One region of the Solwaraspora sp. WMMD791 genome, then DNA from elsewhere that is predicted to be linked to it. Evidence: riboswitches for the same ligand, from Rfam matches in the RefSeq annotation. Region 1 holds a riboswitch; each other region holds the start of a gene.

Region 1 (5,847 bases):
GGCGGACCTGGCCGACCGGCTGAGCCAACTCGGGCAGGTGGCGAAAGACGCCCTCCCAGGCCGGGGGGAGACCTGGGAGAGCGTCTTTCTGGTGGCCGGTGCTGCCGCGCAACGGGGGGATCCGCGACATGCGCCAGGCCATGGGGAGGAGTGAGGTCTAGCCGGGCCTTCCGTAGCTGTGGATCCCGGAGCCGAGCTTGCGCATCGCGATCGGCTCGCCGGCCTGTGAGGCGTGCACGATCCAGCCGTCGCCGACGTACATCCCGACATGGGACAGGCTGTAGTAGAAGACGAGGTCGCCGGGGCGCAGCTCGTCACGACTGATGTTCCTGGTCACCTGCCGCTGGCGTGCCGCGTTGTGCGGCAGTGAGACGCCGCCCTGCCGCCAGGCGGCCAGGGTCAACCCGGAACAGTCGTAACCGCTCGGGCCGGCGGACCCCCAGATGTACGGCTTGCCGATCTGCGCGCAGGCGAAGGTGACCGCCTTTCCGGCGGCTCCCCCCGGGTAGGTCGCCGGGCAGGGCGCCGGGCGCAGCGAGCCCAGGCTGGTGGACGATCCGTACGCCTGCAGTCGCAGCTCCTGCAGCCGGTCGACCTCGGCGTCGATCTCCTTGGCCTTCGCGGACAGCTGCGCCTCGGTGCTGGTCAACTCGACGATCAGCTGGTCCAGCGGTGCCTTCTCCGCGGCGTACTGCTCCTTGAGGTCGACCACGGCCTGGACGTCACGGGCCTGCCGGCGGGCGAACTGGTCGAGCAGTTCCAGCTGGTCGGCGAGGTGGGTCGGCTTGCCGCTGGTCAGGATCGCGCTGAACGCCGACGGGCTGCCGCCCTTGTACGACCGGGCGGCGAACTCGCTGACCCGGTCCATCGCGAGGTCGATCTGGACCTGCAGCGGCTGGATCTTCTTCTGCAGAGCATCGGCCTGCTTCTTTTTCGCAGCAAGGTCCTGCCGTACGGCGTTGTGCCGTTCGATGGTGGGCTCCAGTTCGGCCCAGACCTCGTCGATCTGCGCTTCGATCTCGGCCACGGTCTGCTGCGCCTGGGCGGGTGCGGGTGCGCCGGTCAGCAGCATGCCGACGCCGGTGGTGACCGCGATTGCCGCGCGGAGGACGCGTCGATGGGTGTTCGGGACCGTCCGGAGGTGGTCCTGGTCGGACCATCCGGGTCGCCGAGGGGCTGTCGTAGCCACCGGACTCCTTCTCCCCAGACCGCCTACCGGGTTAGCTGACGGGTTCGGGCGGAAAGGAGACGCCCTACCACAGACGACGCTGTGGATTCACCCCGGTTCCGTGGGTCCCCGGCTCGCCGTGTCGCTGACGATTTGGCGGTGTCAGGCCGAGGTCAACCGGGCTGGTTGACGTCCTCCCGACTCGACGATCCCCAAGGGTAGAGAGAGCCGTTCTCGTCACGCAAGCGAGATGACTACTCATTTCTCAACGTACTCGATCGATTGCTATTCGTATATCACCCGCCGTCGTTCACGCGTTCGAAGAACGAGGTCCGGGCCGGCCCGAAAGTGCCGGTCCGGACGATCGATGATCGCCGACCGCCCCGCACTTTCGGACCGTACCGACCGACGTTGACCTGCACGTTCAGCCGACCCGCTTGAATCCGACCACCGGCATGTTGTCGATATTCTCCATTTGCACGGGTTGTCCCGGGCGCGGCGCATGCACCATCATGCCGCCACCGATGTATAGACCGACGTGACGCAGATCACTAAAGAAGAAGACAAGATCACCTGGACGTGCCTCCGACCGGCTGACCGACTGACCCTGGTTCCACTGCGCGCCGGTGAAGTGGGTGAGCCCGACACCCGCACTCGCCCACGCGTACTGCGTCAGACCTGAGCAGTCGAACGCGTTCGGGCCGGTGGCACCCCAGACGTACGGCTTGCCGATCTGTGCGCACGCCGTACCGACCGCGACCCCGGCCGCCCCGCCGACCGACTCGGCCGGGCATGGCCCGGACGCTCCGGAACCGCCCGAGTAGCCGGTGGTCCGGTACGCGGCCAGCCGCGCCTGCTCCAGCCTGTCGATCTCGGCGTCGATCGTCTTGCGCTTCTCGGCCAACTCCTCGTCCTGCGCCTTCTGCTGCGCGATCAACTCGTCGAGGGCCTGCCGCTCGGCAAGGTAGCGGTCCCGGGTCTCGACCACCGCTGCGATCTGCTGCTGACGCCGCTTCGAGATCCGGTCCAGTACCAGCAGTTGATCGGCGAGACTGGTCGGCGAACCGGTCTTCAGCAGCGCGTTGAGTTCGCTCGACGGACCGGTGCGGTAGTAGCTGTTGGCCACCTCACCGATCTCGTCAGCGGCGAGACTGGCCTGCAACGACAGTGGCGCGATCCGCTTGTCGAGTTCGGCGGCCTTTTTCTGGTTGGCCTTGAGTTCGCTGCGAACTTTGTTGTACTGCTCGATCACCGGTTCCAACTTCAGCCACTGGGCGTCCAGCTCGGCTTCGATCTCCGCCAGAGAGGGTTGGGCGGCCGCCGGGGCAGCCGGCCCCACGACCACGGCCAGGACGAGCAGCAGGGCGGCGACACCACGACTGACAACGGGCAAATTCCGCCTTGAGTGACCAAGAAGAAACTTAAAGTAATCACCTGTGTGCGTACGGGTGAGCACACGTGCCATTGGCAGCGACTCCTTCATGAACGATCGCCGGGGCCTCCCGGGCGGGGGAAACGGAGGCCGACATTCGCAGCGGTCGGTGCACCACCCTATTGGAAGGATGCGCATTCTCTCAAGGCTGGTGATCCGCACGCCGCACCACATGACCGGCAGCGTCCGTCCGATCACGCTAGCGTGACACGATGACGACACTCAGCCTGCCCGAAGAGTTGGTGCTCCTGGGTTACGACGACTCTGGCACCGTACTGATCGCCACCGATCACCTCGACTACGGCGTTGCCGGCGCCGTACTGTGCGACCTCGCCGCGACCGGCCACCTCGACCTCGACGTCGATGGCCGGGTCACCGCAGGCGGCGAACGCGCACCCGACCCGCTCGGCACCGACCCGCTGCTCGATGCCACCTGGCGCAGAATTCACGCAGCGACCCGGCAACCGCCGGAACACTGGATTACCGCCCTTGCCCCCGGGCTGGTCGGCCGGGTGCTCGACACTCTCACCGAGGCCGGCCTGCTCCGGCGTGAGCAGGGTCGGGTGCCGATCCTACGGCGTACCCGCTACCCGACTCCGGACGGCACGACCCCGGAGCCCGAGACCGAGGCACGACAGCGGCTCTCGACCGCCTGCCAGGGCACCGGACCGGTCGGTGCCCGTACCGCCGCGCTGGCCGGGCTCCTCGACGCCCTCGACGCGCTGCGGATCCTCGGGCACGCCGACGGGCACGCCGGTACGGACGGTGGCGCCGTGGACTGGCCCCAGCGGTGCCTGGCGCGGTACCCGTCGGTGGAGTGGGCGGTGGCCGCCACCCGTACCGTGCTCGACGAGCACCGGGGCAGGATCGCGCGCGGCGTGTTCATCGCGACGAACGTCGCGATCGGCGGGAGCTGACCGGCCCGGAGCGACCCGGCCCTCCCGAGCGGTCCGTACGGGAGCTGCCCCGCCCGGAACCGACCATCCGCCAGGCGACCGTGACGACCCCGCCGGCGGCCGCACCGAGCAGGACGCCCGTGGCGTTGTTGACCCAGTCGTAGCCGACGCATTCCCGCCCCAGCCCGGTCACCGCCTGGGCCAGCTCCACCCCGGCCGGTGCCAGCAGCAGCAATCCGGTGGCGAGCACCGGTCGACGTACCGCCAGCACCGTGCAGAAGGCCAGCGGTACGAACATCGCGACGTTGCCGACCCGCTCGCCGAGCGAATCCACCGTGACCAGGCCGGACCAGAGCACGGCGGGGTCGGTAAGCGACCGGATGCAGGCGGTGGTCACCGCGGCGTCCGGCCCGGAGACCGAGACCCCGGGAGCCAGCGGTACGCCGGTGCCGACCGGCGCCGGAGGCAGTGTGAGCGCGGCGACCGCCGCCGCGCCCAGCAGCATGGCCAGGGTGGGCCAGCGGGCCCAGCCGAGCCGTCGGGCCAGTGGCCGGTGGACCAGTACGCCGACGACGGCAAGGGTCGCCAGCGTCAGGAACGGCCAGGGTTGGGAGAGGAACTCACGGGCCCAACCCAGCACCCGCTTCTCCCTACTCCTCGGTGGTCGTCGACGATGCTACCGCCGGCGTGACCGATCTGAGCAGCACGGTCGCCACATCGACGACCTCGACGCCCTCGCCCGCCGCGCCGCTGGACTGCTTTCCGGTGACCCCGTCACCGAGCATCGTGAAGCAGAACGGACAGCCGACCGCGATCGTCTGGGCCCCGGTGGAGAGGGCTTCCTCGACCCGGTCGACGTTGACCCGTTTGCCGATCCGCTCCTCCATCCACATCCGCGCGCCACCGGCCCCGCAGCAGAACGACCGCTCCGAGTTGCGGGGCATCTCGCGTACCGCGTCGTCGGCGCCGAGCGCGGCACCGAGCACCTCGCGGGGTGGGCTGAAGACCCGGTTGTGCCGGCCCAGGTAGCAGGGGTCGTGGTAGGTCAGGCCGCCGTCGACGGGGGTGACCGGGGTGAGCTTGCCGGCGGCGACCAGGTGGGCCAGCAGCTGCGTGTGGTGTACGACCTCGAAATGGCCGCCGAGCTGCCCGTACTCGTTGCCGAGGGTGTTGAAGCAGTGCGGGCAGGTCGCGACGATCTTGCGCTTCGTCGGCTCCCGGTCGCCGAACGCCTCGTTGAGGGTCTCCACGTTCTGCTGGGCCAGCATCTGGAAGACGAACTCGTTGCCGATGCGCCGGGCCGGGTCGCCGGAGCAGGTCTCGCCCTCGCCGAGGATGGCGAAGTCGACGCCGGCGGAGTGCAGCAGGGTCGCCACCGCGCGGGTGGTCTTCTTGGCCCGGTCCTCGAACGCACCGGCGCAGCCGACCCAGAACAGGTACTCGAAGTCGTCCACCTCGCCGACCCGGGGCACCTCGAAGTCGAGGCCCTTGGTCCAGTCCTCGCGGGTGTTCGGCGGCGCGCCCCACGGGTTGCCCTTGTTCTCCAGGTTGCGCAGCATCACGCCGGCCTCGCTGGGGAAGCTCGACTCGATCAGCACCTGGTAGCGACGCATGTCGACGATGTGGTCGACGTGCTCGATGTCGACCGGGCACTGCTCGACGCAGGCGCCGCAGGTGGTGCAGGACCACAACACGTCCGGGTCGATGACCCCGCCGTCGTCCGCCCCGCCGATCAGCGGGCGGTCGGCTTCGGCCAGGGCCAGGGCGTCGACCGTGGCCAGCTGCTCGGCGGTGGCCTTCTCCTCGCCGGTGAGGTCCTTGCCGCCGCCGGCGAGCAGGTACGGCGCCTTGGCGTACGCGTGGTCGCGCAGCGACAGCACGAGCAGCTTCGGTGACAGTGGCTTGCCGGTGTTCCAGGCCGGGCACTGCGACTGGCAGCGGCCGCACTCCGTACAGGTGGTGAAGTCGAGCAGACCCTTCCAGCTGAACTGTTCGACCTGGGCGACCCCGAACTGGTCTTTCTCGGGGTCGGCCTCTTCGAAGTCGAGCGGCTTGCCGTTGCTGGTCATCGGCCGCAGCGCACCGAGGCCGGAGTTCGGTTTGCCCGGGTCCCGCTTGAAGTAGATGTTGAAGAAGGCGGCGAACCGGTGCCAGGCCACGCCCATGGTCAGCGTCAGCGCGATGACGATCAGCCAGGTCATCGAGATGAGGATCTTGACCAGGGCGGTGATGCTGATCGCCGCGTCGGAGGCGGGCAGGACGGCGCCGAGGGCGTGGCTCACCGGGGTGGCCCACACCGGGAAGTCGAAGTGGTCGGTGGCGACCCGGAAGCCACGGATCAAGAACCCGCA
Region 2 (5,847 bases), 2.1 Mb from region 1:
GCGAGGTGACGACGTTCGCCGACCGGGAGCGCGCGGCGCGGGCGGCGGCGCGGGAACGGCCGACGGACTACCGGGAGTACGCCCACGTGGTGGTCGACGAGGCCCAGGACGTCTCGCCGATGCAGTGGCGGATGATCGGCCGTCGGGGACGGCTCGCCTCGTGGACGGTGGTCGGGGACCCGGCGCAGACGGCGTGGACCGGGGATCCCGCCGAGCTGGCTCAGGCCCGCGACCGGGCGTTGGGTCGCCGACCCCGGCAGGAGTTCCAGCTGACCACCAACTACCGCAACCCGGCGGAGATCTTCGAGCTGGCGGCCGAGGTGATCCGTACCGTCGCTCCGGACGCCGCGCTGCCGACGGCGGTGCGCTCGACCGGGGTGCCGCCACGCCGCGAGCAGGTCGACGCCGCCGCGCTACCGGCGGCGGTCCGCCGGGCGGCCGCCGCGCTGCTCGCCGAGGTGGAGGGGACGGTGGGGGTGATCGCCGCAGTGGCCCGAAGCGACGAGGTCGCCGGCTGGCTGGCCGCCGAACTGGCCGACCCGCGCCTGCAGGTCGTGTCGAGTCTGCAGGCAAAGGGCATGGAGTACGACGGGGTGGTGCTGGTCGCGGGAGCGGAGATCCGTGCCGAGTCGGCCGCGGGCGTACGGACGTTGTACGTGGCGCTGTCCCGGGCGACCCAACGGCTGGTGACCATCGATCCGGCGCCGGTCGTCGGCTGACAGGGCCGTTGCCGACAGCGCCCGACAGGGGTGCCGCCCCTTGGCCCATCTATTGCAAATATCGCTATGTGAGCATTAGTCTGCCGTCGGGACACCGGGCGACGGAAGGTGACCGGGATGGGTGCGGGACACGATCACGGTGCGGGCACCGCCGGGCAGCGACACTACGGGCGGTTGTGGGTCGCGTTCGTCCTGCTGGCGGTCTTCATGGTCGTCGAGGCGGTGGCCGCGCTGCTCACCGGCTCCCTGGCACTGCTCTCCGACGCCGGACACATGTTCACCGACGTCCTCGGCATCGGCATGGCGCTGGCCGCGATCGCCGCCGCCCGCCGCGCGTCCGACGATCCGCAGCGCACCTTCGGCCTCTACCGACTCGAGGTGCTCGCCGCCCTGGCGAACGCGGTGCTGCTCGCCGGGGTCGCCGGCTACGTCATGGTCGAGGCGGTCCACCGGTTCGCCGACCCGGAACCGGTGCCCGCCGGCCCGATGCTGGTGGTGGCGGTGGCGGGACTGGTCGCCAACCTGGTCGCGTTCGGGCTGCTGCGCTCCGGCGCCAAAGAGAGTCTCAACGTCCGGGGCGCCTATCTGGAGGTGCTCGGCGATCTACTCGGCTCGGTCGGGGTGATCGTGGCGGCCCTCGTGATCGCCACCACCGGCTGGTGGTACGCCGACCCAGTGGTGGCCGTCGCCGTCGGAGCGTTGATCCTGCCCCGGACCTGGCGGCTGGCCCGCTCCGCGCTGCGGGTGCTGGTCCAGGCCGCACCGGAACACGTCGACGTGCCCCGGGTGCGGGCCCGGCTGGCCGCCGTACCGGGCGTGTGCGACGTGCACGACCTGCACGTCTGGACTCTCACCCCGGGGATGGAGGTGGCTTCGGCGCATCTGGCCACCGTGGCCGGTGCCGAGGTCGGCGGAGTGCTGCGCGACGCCCGGCAGGCACTGCACGAAGAGTTCGGGATCGACCACGCAACGCTGCAGGTCGAGCCACTGTCACCTGCGGACCCCTGCGGACCGGCGGACTGGTGATTAGCGGATGCTTAAGTTTCGTGACCTTCCCGCGACACAAACAACGATGATGTACCTTTATTTCCGATTTATCTAGACATAATATGGTCATCGATCTCGCGACAGATGGCGACCGGACCGGTAGCCTCAGCCTCGGTCTTCGTCCGGGCGGCGCCCCTCCGGCGCCCGCGAAGGCCGTCGCCTAATCGCCATACGGCGAGCCGGGGAACCATGTTCCTGGGGTGCATCCGCGTCAGCGGTAGGGATCTTCCGTCCCGAACCCGTCAGCTAACCCGGTCGGCGGCTGACGGAAGGAACCTGCACGGTGACGTACCCGCTCCCCGAACGGCCCCGGCGCGCGACGCCGGGGCGGAAGAACCGCTTTGCCCGCCTGGTGCCGCTGGCCGCGATCCTGATCGCCGTCACCGGAGCGCCGGTTGGTGCACCGGCGCCGGCCGGCGCCGCGCTACCCGCCTACGCTCCCGCCGACGCCGACGACGAAGGCGGCACCCCGAGCCTGCGCAAGGAGCTCGAGGCGGCCTCGCGCGGCTGGATCGACGCCAAGGCCGCGCTCGACAACTCCGGCAAGCGGCAGAAACAACTCACCGCGCGGCTGGCCGAGGTCGAGACCGAACTCGAGGTCCGCAACACCAACGTCGGCCACCTCGTCGACCGCGCCTACCGCAACGGCCGGCTCGGTCCGGTCTCGGCGCTGCTGAACAGCACCTCGCCGGAAGGATTCATCGACCGCGCCGCCGCGTTGAGCGCGGTGACCGCCAACGAGGAGAAGCAGCTGCGCGAGCTGTACCAGACCCGCGACCAGGTGACCCGGTCGAAGGCGGCCATCGAGAACGAGATCCGCGAGCAGCGCAAGCAGCTGACCATCATGGACCAGCGCAAGAAGCAGGCCGAACGGGCCCTGGCGGTGGCCGTCGCCGCCGAGGAGCAGGCCCGTGAGCAGGCCGAGCGCGAGGCGGCGAACAGTTCCGGCTCAGGTTCGTCCGGCTCAGGTTCGTCGGGATCGAGTTCGTCCGGATCCGGGTCGGCCAGCGCGTCGGCGACGCCGGCACCCCGCAACGCGAACGGCTCCTGGCCGAGCGAGTCCTGCAACGTCGACGACCCGACCACCTCCGGCTGCATCACCCCGCGTACGTTGCACGCGCTCAACCAGGCCAAGGCGGCCGGCTTCACCCGCTATGTCTCCTGCTTCCGCAACGGCGGCTCGGGTGAGCACCCGAAGGGCCGGGCGTGCGACTTCGCGGCCCAACCCAACGGCTTCGGCGGGGTGGCCAGCGGCGGGGACAAGACCTACGGCGACAACCTGGCCAACTACTACATCGCCAACGCCGACCGGCTCGGCGTGCTCTACGTGATCTGGTTCAAGCGGATCTGGCTGCCCAGCAGCGGCTGGAAGGCGTACAGCGGCGCCGGCGGCGACCCGTCGAGCGACCACACGAACCACGTGCACCTGTCCGTGTACTGATCCTGGCGGGAACGACGGCGGTCACCGAACGGTGGCCGCCGTCGTCGTGTCCCGGCCCGCGCTATGTGCCGGCTCGATCCCGCGACGCAATGGTCGGCAAATGGCACCGGCGACATGCAGGCACACGGAATCGACTGATTGCGGAAAAGCGCCGACGCCGACCGAGGTTCGGGCCGACAACGGCACCGGACAATCATGGAGAGCGCTCTTTCAGCCCACCGTCACCCCTGCCCTACCCCGTGTTGCCGGAGCCCTGGAGAGTGAGAGAGCGCTCTCACGAAGGTAACGAGTAACCCGTACGGCTGTCAACTGGGACGCCCGACGCCTACCTGATTCACGAAAGTTCATGTCCGGACATTGACAGCAGGGCCCGGTCTCTGGTGACCTCCTGGCAATAACTCATTAATGGGCGTGAAACAGTTCGCGATCTTGGACCACGCCCGATCTGACCGGAGGCACCATGACACTGTCGATCCGAGGCGGGCGCCGAAGCCGTACGCCGCGCCGGATCCTGGCAGCCACCACCGTGACGGCGCTGGCGGCCGCCGGACTGATCTTCGGCGTGCTGCGCACCGCCGACGCCGCCACCGTCGGTGCCGGCAGCTACACCACCACCCGCCCGGCCGGTGCCGCCGCCCCGACCGCCTGCGGCAACATCTCCGCCAACCCCCGGCAGTACGTGACCGGCAACGCGCCGACCGGTGCCGTACCCACCAACGACTGGTGGTCGTCGCTACTGTTCAAGCGCTACAACTGCGCGTACTCCGACCCGCTGCACGCCCACCCGATGTCGTTCCAGCCGGCCTCCGGCGGTCTCGGGGTCTCCTACACCACCGAGGCGGCGATCTCCGGCACGTCGACCGGCGTCGGCGAGTACCACTACCCGTACACCCGGGAGTTCACCCTCGGTGTCGCCGGGCTCAACGCCCCGGACGTCAAGGTCGACGGCTGGACCGACTGGACCGTCAGCCCGTACTGGTCCGACGGTGCCCGCACGCTGCGCGCCACCGTCGGCCACGGCCTGCCGTTCGTGTACGCCCAGGTCACCGGAGGTAACGCACAGCTGTCGTTCCCCGGAACCCCGACGGTCTGGCACCACAGCGGCACCCGCGTCGGATTCTCGATGCGCGGCCACGACTACGTCGCCTACGCTCCCAGCGGCGCGAACTGGACCGTCTCCGGGACCACGATCAGCTCCACCCTTGCCGGTCGGGGGTACTTCTCGGTGGCGCTGCTGCCCACCGGAGCCGGCACCAGCGCCGCGCGACGTACCGCCCTGATGGACAGCTACGGCCAGTACGCCCACGCCCACGTCACCGGCACCCGGGTCAGCTGGAGCTACGACCAGGCCAGCAGTACGGTGAACGCCACCTACGGCGTCACCACCACGGCCCGTGAGGGCTCCGCCACCGGTACGGTCGTCTCGCTCTACCCGCACCAGTGGAAGCACCTCGACGGCGGCAGCCCGATCGCGGAGACCTACGTGTCGGCCCGGGGACCGATGCGCAACCTGGTCGGCGCGACGTCGTTCCGGACCGCGATGCGCTTCCACGGCGTACTGCCGGAGGTGCCGGCGGTGGCCACCAGCGCCGGCGCCGACCTCGCGACCCTCACCGCCCACCTCGACCAGGCCGCCTCCGGAGACCCGTTCGCCGGGTTCAACAACGACACCTACTGGACCGGCAAGGCGCTCGGCCGGGCCGCCCGGCTGGCCGAGATCGCCGACCAGCTCGGCCGGACCGCCCAACGCGACCACCTGCTCGCCGCGATCCGTACCCGGCTGACCGACTGGTTCACCGCCAGCCCCGGTAAGACGCAACGGGTGTTCTTCTACGACCAGGCGTGGGGCACCCTGGTCGGCTACCCCGCCTCGTACGGCTCCGACACCGACCTCAACGACCACCACTTCCACTACGGCTACTACATCGCCGCCGCCGCCACGCTGGCCAAGTTCGACCCGACGTGGGCGTCGACCAACCAGTACGGCGGCATGGTCAACCTGCTGATCCGTGACGCCAACAGCTGGGACCGCAACGACCCGATGTTCCCGTTCCTGCGCGACTTCGACATCTACGCCGGTCACGACTGGGCGGCCGGGCACGGCGCGTTCTTCGCCGGCAACAACCAGGAGTCCTCGTCGGAGGGGATGAACTTCGCCAACGCCCTGATCCAGTGGGGTCTGGCCACCGGCAACACCGCGATCCGCGACGCCGGCCTGTACATCTACACCACCCAGTCGGCCGCCATCCAGGAGTACTGGTTCGACTCGTCCGACACCAACTTCCCGGCCACCTTCGGGCACCGGTCGGTCGGCATGGTCTGGGGTGACGGCGGTGCGTACGCCACCTGGTTCAGCGCCGAGCCGGAGATGATCCAGGGCATCAACATGCTGCCGATCACCGGTGGCTCGCTCTACCTCGGCTACCGGCCGGACTACATCGCCACCAACTGGAACGCGCTGGTCACCAACAACGGTGGACCGCCGACGGTCTGGCAGGACGTCCTCTGGTCGTTCCAGGCACTCGGCGACGCCAACGCCGCCCTGACCAACCTGCGGGCCAACCCCAACTACCCGGTCGAGGAAGGTGAGAGCCGGGCGCACACGTTCCACTGGGTGCGCAACCTGGCCGCGCTGGGCCG
Region 3 (5,847 bases), 1.7 Mb from region 1:
GCACGCGAGGCGGCCGAGCTGACCCAGGAGTACGTCGTCACCCAGATGGACTGGTCGCTGTCCAAGCTCATCCGGATCGAGTCCGGCTCGGTCAGCATCTCGACCAACGACGTCAAGGCCCTGCTCGACCTCTACGGGGTCCGCGACCAGCAGCAGGTCCAGGAACTGGTCGAGTTGGCCCGGGCAGCCCGGCGGCGGGCCTGGTGGAGCGGATACAAGGATCGGGTGCCGGCGGCCTACGCGGCCTACATCGGGCTGGAGGCGGAGGCCTCGGCGCTGCAGTACTTCCAGCCGATCAGCTTTCCCGGCCTGCTGCAGACCGAGGAGTACGCCCGGGCGGTGATCCCCGCCGACGGCCCGCACCACGTACCGGCCGAGGAGATCGAGGGTCGGGTCCAGATCCGGATGGCCCGTCAGCACGCGGTGCTCGATGGCGCCGACCCGCCCCGCATCGAGGTGATCCTCGACGAGGCCGCGCTCCGTCGGGTGACCGGCGGTCGACGTATTCTGCGCGAGCAACTGCGACACGTGGCGAAGATGTGCGCGGCCCCGCACGTCTCGGTCCGGGTGCTGCCTTTCGCCGCGGGCAGCAACACGGTCCTCGGCCCGTTCGTCATCCTGCACTTCGCCGATCAGGCCGACGCCGACGTGGTCTACGTGGAGAGCGCGCTGGTCGAAGAGGTCATCGACCGGGCCGGCGAGGTCCGGTCGTACCAGCATGTCTTCGATCGGCTCCGCGCGGAGTCGCTGCCGGCCGACGAGTCGGTGGCGATGCTGCTCGACCTCGCCCGGCAGTTGGACGAGGACACTGCGGGCTGATCGGCGGCGACCAGCCCGCTGCGCCGGTGCCCGGGTGGGCGGCCGGCGACGGGCGGACCGGCGGTGGGGCCGCCGGCCGGCTCACCGCTGGTCGGGCACCCAGGGCTCGATCGTCACCGGCTCGGACAGGCCGGCCAGCCGTGACATCTCCCGGGCCCGCATCAACGCCCGGCTCACCTGCCCGTACTGGCGTTCCTCGTCGGTGCTGAACAGCAGGACCAGCAGGCCCTCGTGTCGGCCCCAGAGCTCGAAGGACCGTGGCCGCATCTTGTCGCCGAGCCAGCCGAGACCGACCGGGACGAACGCCGCCACCAGCATCGCGAAATAGGCTGCGGCGCTGACCTCGGCGAGCCCCTGGGTGAAGCCGATGGTCACCGCGATCGCCGAGAGGATGACGACGGTCACCGCCACCATCCGCCCGGTCAACCGGTCCCGGGCGCCACGGGCGGTGCGTAGTTCGGTGAGGTCCCGGATCGCGAACCGACGCCCGGCGACGACGAACCAGTCGGCGGTGACGCAGATGCCGGGCTGGCGGTAGAAGGTCGGCCCGGCGGCGGCGGGTCGGGTCACCGGGCTGCTGGCGCCGGGCGCCGCGCCACGGGCGGGGGGCCGGCTGCTGGATGTCCTGGGGATCAACGGTGTCGTGGTGCTGCTGCGGTCGCCCGGCCGGGCGACCCGGCGAACGGTCGGGGATCCGCGTAGTGGCGGGGTCCGGCGGGTGGCACGCATCGGCTGCCTCCGAAGGTCGGGTACGGCACTGACCTTGCGCGTCCATTGTGCAAACGGCGAGCTACTCGATGGAAGATACGCATTCTGCCACCTAGCTGATTGACGTACGGCAGGACGCTTCCTGGACTCCGATACGACACTTTTGTTCTTATTTACCCTAGTGGATGCCCACCAGCAACAGCGTAGAGCGACTTATGGAGCATTTCACCCAGTCGATCGAAACCTCGCGCCAGGTCACCGCGTGACCACCGCGCGAACCCACTCGCCCCACCATTGAATGACACAGCGCCACCACACGCTACGTACAGTGACTACTGGCACCACTTCACCATTGCCGATGCCACGGATCACGACGAGTGAGGCTTTCCGCGAGCAACCGTTGCGGCTAGGTTAGATCCGCTGGTCCGGTAACCAGTCACCGACCCCGGTGACGCCGGCCCGGTGCCGCCGAATCGCCATCCAGCAATCACTGAAAGTAGTTGTGCGGTGATCGCGTGGTGGTGACCCGGGGACCCACCGAGCAAGTCTGGGGTGAATCCGCGTGCCCGCACGCGGTAGGGCGACACCTTCCCGCCCGAATCCGTCAGCTAACCCGGTAGGCGGCGTGGGAAGAAGGGTTCTGCGTTCTTGTCAACAGCGCGGATTCTGCTGCGTACCCTCGTGCTGGCCAGCGTGACCGCCGGGCTGGTGGTTCCGGCCGTCGCCGTCTCCGCCCAGCCCTCGGTCAGCGAACTCACGCAGCAGATCAACAAGGAATCCGAGGAACTGGCCAAGGTCGTCGAGTCGTACAACCGGCTCACCGAGGAGTCCAAGGCCACCCGGGCGGCGGTCGAGGAGCTCGACACCAAGCTCGGCCCGCTGCAGGACGAGCTGGCCCGGGCGGAGATCGAGGTCGGACAGATCGCGGTGACCGCCTACAAGTCGGGCGGGCTGAGCACCGCCAGCGCACTGCTCGACAGCGGCTCGTCGGACGGCTTCCTGGACCGGCTGGGCACCCTCGACCACCTCGCGCGGGACCGTCAGCAGCGGCTCAGCAACTTCACCAGTACCCAGGTGACGTACCTGGCCGAGCAGGAGAAGCTGCAGGCAGCGCTCGCCAAGCAGGAAGCCCAGGTCAAAGAGCTCGCCGACCGTAAGAAGTCCATCGAAGCCGACATCGACAAGCTGATGGACAAGCGGGAGGAGGCCTACGGTGCGGCAACCGAGTCCGGCTCGTCGTACTCCGGCGAGATCCCGTCGGTCGCCGGTGCCGCCGGCGTCGCGGTCGAGTTCGCGTACGGCGCCATCGGCAAGCCGTACGTGTGGGCGTCCAGCGGGCCGAACGGCTACGACTGCTCCGGCCTGACCCTGGCGGCCTGGCGGGCCGCCGGCAAGAGCCTGCCGCACAACGCCGCCATGCAGTGGGACCGGGTCGCGAAGATCAACCGCGGTGACCTGGCCCCGGGCGACCTGGTGTTCTACAACAACCTCGCCCACGTCGGCCTGTACGTCGGCGACGGCAAGGTCATCCACGCACCGACGTTCGGCCGTACCGTCGAACTGGCCAGCGTGGACATGATGGCACCGTACGGGTACGGCCGGGTGCGCTGACCGACCGGCACCGACACGACGGCCCGGCATCCGGAACCGGATGCCGGGCCGTCGTCGTGCCGGGGGCCGTCGTCGGTGTCACGGGCACTGGCACCGGCCAGAGGTGCAGGTGGCCTCAGCCGGGGTGATCAGGCCCGTCCGGGCTCACGCCGCCTGCAACCCTTCGGCCCGGGCCAGCTCACGCAGCCGGCCGAGGGCCTGGATCTCCAGCTGGCGGATGCGTTCGCGGGACAGCGAGAACCGCGAGGCGACCTCGGTGAGCGAGTGCTCCCGGCCGTCCTCCAGCCCGTAGCGGGCCCGCATGATGCCGGCGGACCGGTCGTCGAGGTGGTTCAGCAGGCCCTCGATGCGCTGGCGCTCCAGCCCGGTCAGCACGATGTCCTCCGGCGACGGTGCGTCGCTGTCGGCCACCAGGTCACCGAGGTTGGTGTCGCCGTCGTCGCCGACCGGGGTGTCCAGCGAGACGGTGTCCTGCGACCAGCGGACCAGCTCGTGCACCCGCTCGACCGGCACCCCGAGCGATGCCGCGATCTGCTCGGGCTCCGGATCCGAGCCGAGCTCCCGGGTGAGTTGGCGGGCGACGTTGCGCATCCGGTTGACGTCCTCGACGAGGTGCACCGGCAGCCGGACGGTCCGCTCCTGCTGGGCGATGGCCCGGCTGATCGCCTGCCGGATCCACCAGGTGGCGTAGGTGGAGAACTTGAAGCCGCGCTCGTAGTCGAACTTCTCGACCGCCCGGACCAGACCGGTGTTGCCCTCCTGGATCAGATCCAGCATCGGCATCCCGGACCGGACGTAGCGGCGGGCGATCGACACCACCAGCCGCAGGTTGGCCCGGATGAACAGGTCCTTGGCCCGTTCACCCTCGATGACCAGCCGCTCCAGCTCCTCGCGGCTGACCCCGGCCCGCGGGGTGCCCTCCTCGAGCAGGTGCTCGGCGTACAGCCCGGCCTCGATCGCCTTGGACAGCTCGACTTCCCGGGCCGCGTCGAGCAGCGGCGTACGGGAGATCTCATGCAGGTAGACGCCAACGAGGTCCCGTTCCTCGGCTACCTCGTCGGTCCGCAAAGCCATCGTCTTCTCCACGTTGCTCACGGTCCCCTCGTTAACCCCACTTGCCCTGTCACCTGCGATGCGCATCTCCATCAGCCTCTCCCCCGTCACGTCGCCACCGAGCGGCGTACCCGGATGTGCGGGTCCCGCCGAACGGTGCCGACACCTGCACAACAGATAAGACGCGTCAGGGATTCCGTCTCGTGAGTCGAAGCTGACACGATTGCCTGAGTAATTGCTGTGAGCAGGATTGACGTTTCCTGCCAGGCACCTCGGTCGCGCCGTCGCGACGGGTCTGCCCATGGTGCGTTTCCCGGAGGTCCGCAGCCTTTCGCGGGCCTGCACGAGAGCATGACGCCGGAGGCGGCGCCGGCATTCCCGTCACCGTGTCCCCTGCGATTCTCGTCACTGCCAGACCGTCACGCCCCACGCCCGGATGTACGGGCTGAGCAGGGTGTGCGGTTCATCACCGCCCGAGTCGACCGCCCGGCAACGCCACGGTCCACCCCCGCCACCGCCGACCTGCCCGCACTGTGCCCCGCTGGGTGGTACGGCAAACACCGCCCGGGTCGGCCGGCAGCCGGTCGACCAGGTGCTGACGCAGCCGTGCGGCGACCTGAGCCGCGCTGCCCCGCGCGTCGATCACCACGAAGTCGGCGGACTCGGGCAGCGACCGGTAGGCGGCCGCGCTGCGCACCAGATGCTCCAGCGACTCGCTGTCGGTGCCCCGCGCCTCGATCCGCCGCCGGGCCTCGGCCGGCGGCAGCCAGAGCAGGAAGGTCAGATCCGGCCGGGGAAAGATCCGGTACGCCAGCCGGGCCAGCCGCTCCCAGGAGGCGGCGGCGCCGTGGCGGCGGATGCTGACGTACTGGCAGACGGCGTACCGGTCCATCACGGCGACGCCGCCGGACGAGCGCAGGACCGACCGGGCGATCGCCAGCCACCGCAGCAACGCTTCACAGAACATCAGCCCGTTGCGTCCGACCAGCCGCCGGGCGTCCGGCCGGCCCAGTCGCACCGCCAGCCGGTCCAGCCACCGGCGACCGCCGGCGTTGCGCCGATAGTGGGCGGGCAGGCCGGCGGCGGTGAGCGCGTCGGCGAGCAGCCGCGCCTGGGTGGTCTTGCCGACGCCGTCGATTCCCACCAGGGCGATCCGGCGGATCCGCCCCGTCGGAAGCCCGACCAGCGGCGCGCAGACCGGCGGTGCGCTGTCCAGCGACACAGCATGATCCGGTGTGGACTCTCCTGCGGGTCCCGGTGGGGTCCGGTCCGGCCGTACGGGTGGTGGTGGGGTCAGCGACGGTGGTGGGGAACTGCTGGTGGACGGGGACGGATGCGCCGGAGTCTCAGTGACGAGCACCTTTCCAACGGTAGCGAGTCTCCGCACCCCCGTCGCCGACGCGAAGGTGTGAAGCCGTCACGGCCCGGGTACCGGTGGAACCCGTCACCACCACCACCCATCGGAGAGACAGATGGCTCAACAGGGAGACGACGGTCTGCTGCACACCCTCAAGCGGGTGGCGGCCGTACTGAAGCAGTCGGAGGTTCCCTTCGTCCTGGGTGGCAGCTTCGCCGTCTATGCGCACGGCGGACACTCCAGCGACCACGACGTGGACTTCCTGATCCGGGAGTCAGACGTGGAGGCGGCGCTGGCCG

What was found. Region 1 has a riboswitch for cyclic di-AMP ahead of O7623_RS20635 (C40 family peptidase). Riboswitches for the same ligand answer to the same signal wherever they lie in the genome.
Region 2: another riboswitch for cyclic di-AMP. It lies ahead of O7623_RS11035 (hypothetical protein); the one in region 1 lies ahead of O7623_RS20635 (C40 family peptidase).
Region 3: another riboswitch for cyclic di-AMP. It lies ahead of O7623_RS28580 (NlpC/P60 family protein); the one in region 1 lies ahead of O7623_RS20635 (C40 family peptidase).

Annotation. Positions count from the first base shown of each region.
Region 1 covers NZ_CP120737.1:4,645,402-4,651,248, reverse strand. The annotation lists gene dcd (dCTP deaminase) at 1-23, shown strand, start outside; gene O7623_RS20635 (C40 family peptidase) at 158-1,189, opposite strand; cyclic di-AMP (ydaO/yuaA leader) riboswitch at 1,195-1,337, opposite strand; gene O7623_RS20630 (C40 family peptidase) at 1,593-2,651, opposite strand; gene O7623_RS20625 (GPP34 family phosphoprotein) at 2,813-3,517, shown strand; gene O7623_RS20620 (VanZ family protein) at 3,483-4,136, opposite strand; gene O7623_RS20615 ((Fe-S)-binding protein) at 4,147-5,847, opposite strand, start outside.
Region 2 covers NZ_CP120737.1:2,508,986-2,514,832, forward strand. The annotation lists gene O7623_RS11025 (AAA family ATPase) at 1-719, shown strand, start outside; gene O7623_RS11030 (cation diffusion facilitator family transporter) at 837-1,745, shown strand; cyclic di-AMP (ydaO/yuaA leader) riboswitch at 1,914-2,043, shown strand; gene O7623_RS11035 (hypothetical protein) at 2,116-3,207, shown strand; gene O7623_RS11040 (glycosyl hydrolase) at 3,668-5,847, shown strand, end outside.
Region 3 covers NZ_CP120737.1:6,333,175-6,339,021, reverse strand. The annotation lists gene O7623_RS28590 (DUF5753 domain-containing protein) at 1-819, shown strand, start outside; gene O7623_RS28585 (DUF6232 family protein) at 901-1,548, opposite strand; cyclic di-AMP (ydaO/yuaA leader) riboswitch at 2,023-2,165, shown strand; gene O7623_RS28580 (NlpC/P60 family protein) at 2,176-3,138, shown strand; gene O7623_RS28575 (sigma-70 family RNA polymerase sigma factor) at 3,283-4,278, opposite strand; gene O7623_RS28570 (thymidylate kinase) at 4,658-5,377, opposite strand; gene O7623_RS28565 (nucleotidyltransferase) at 5,664-5,847, shown strand, end outside.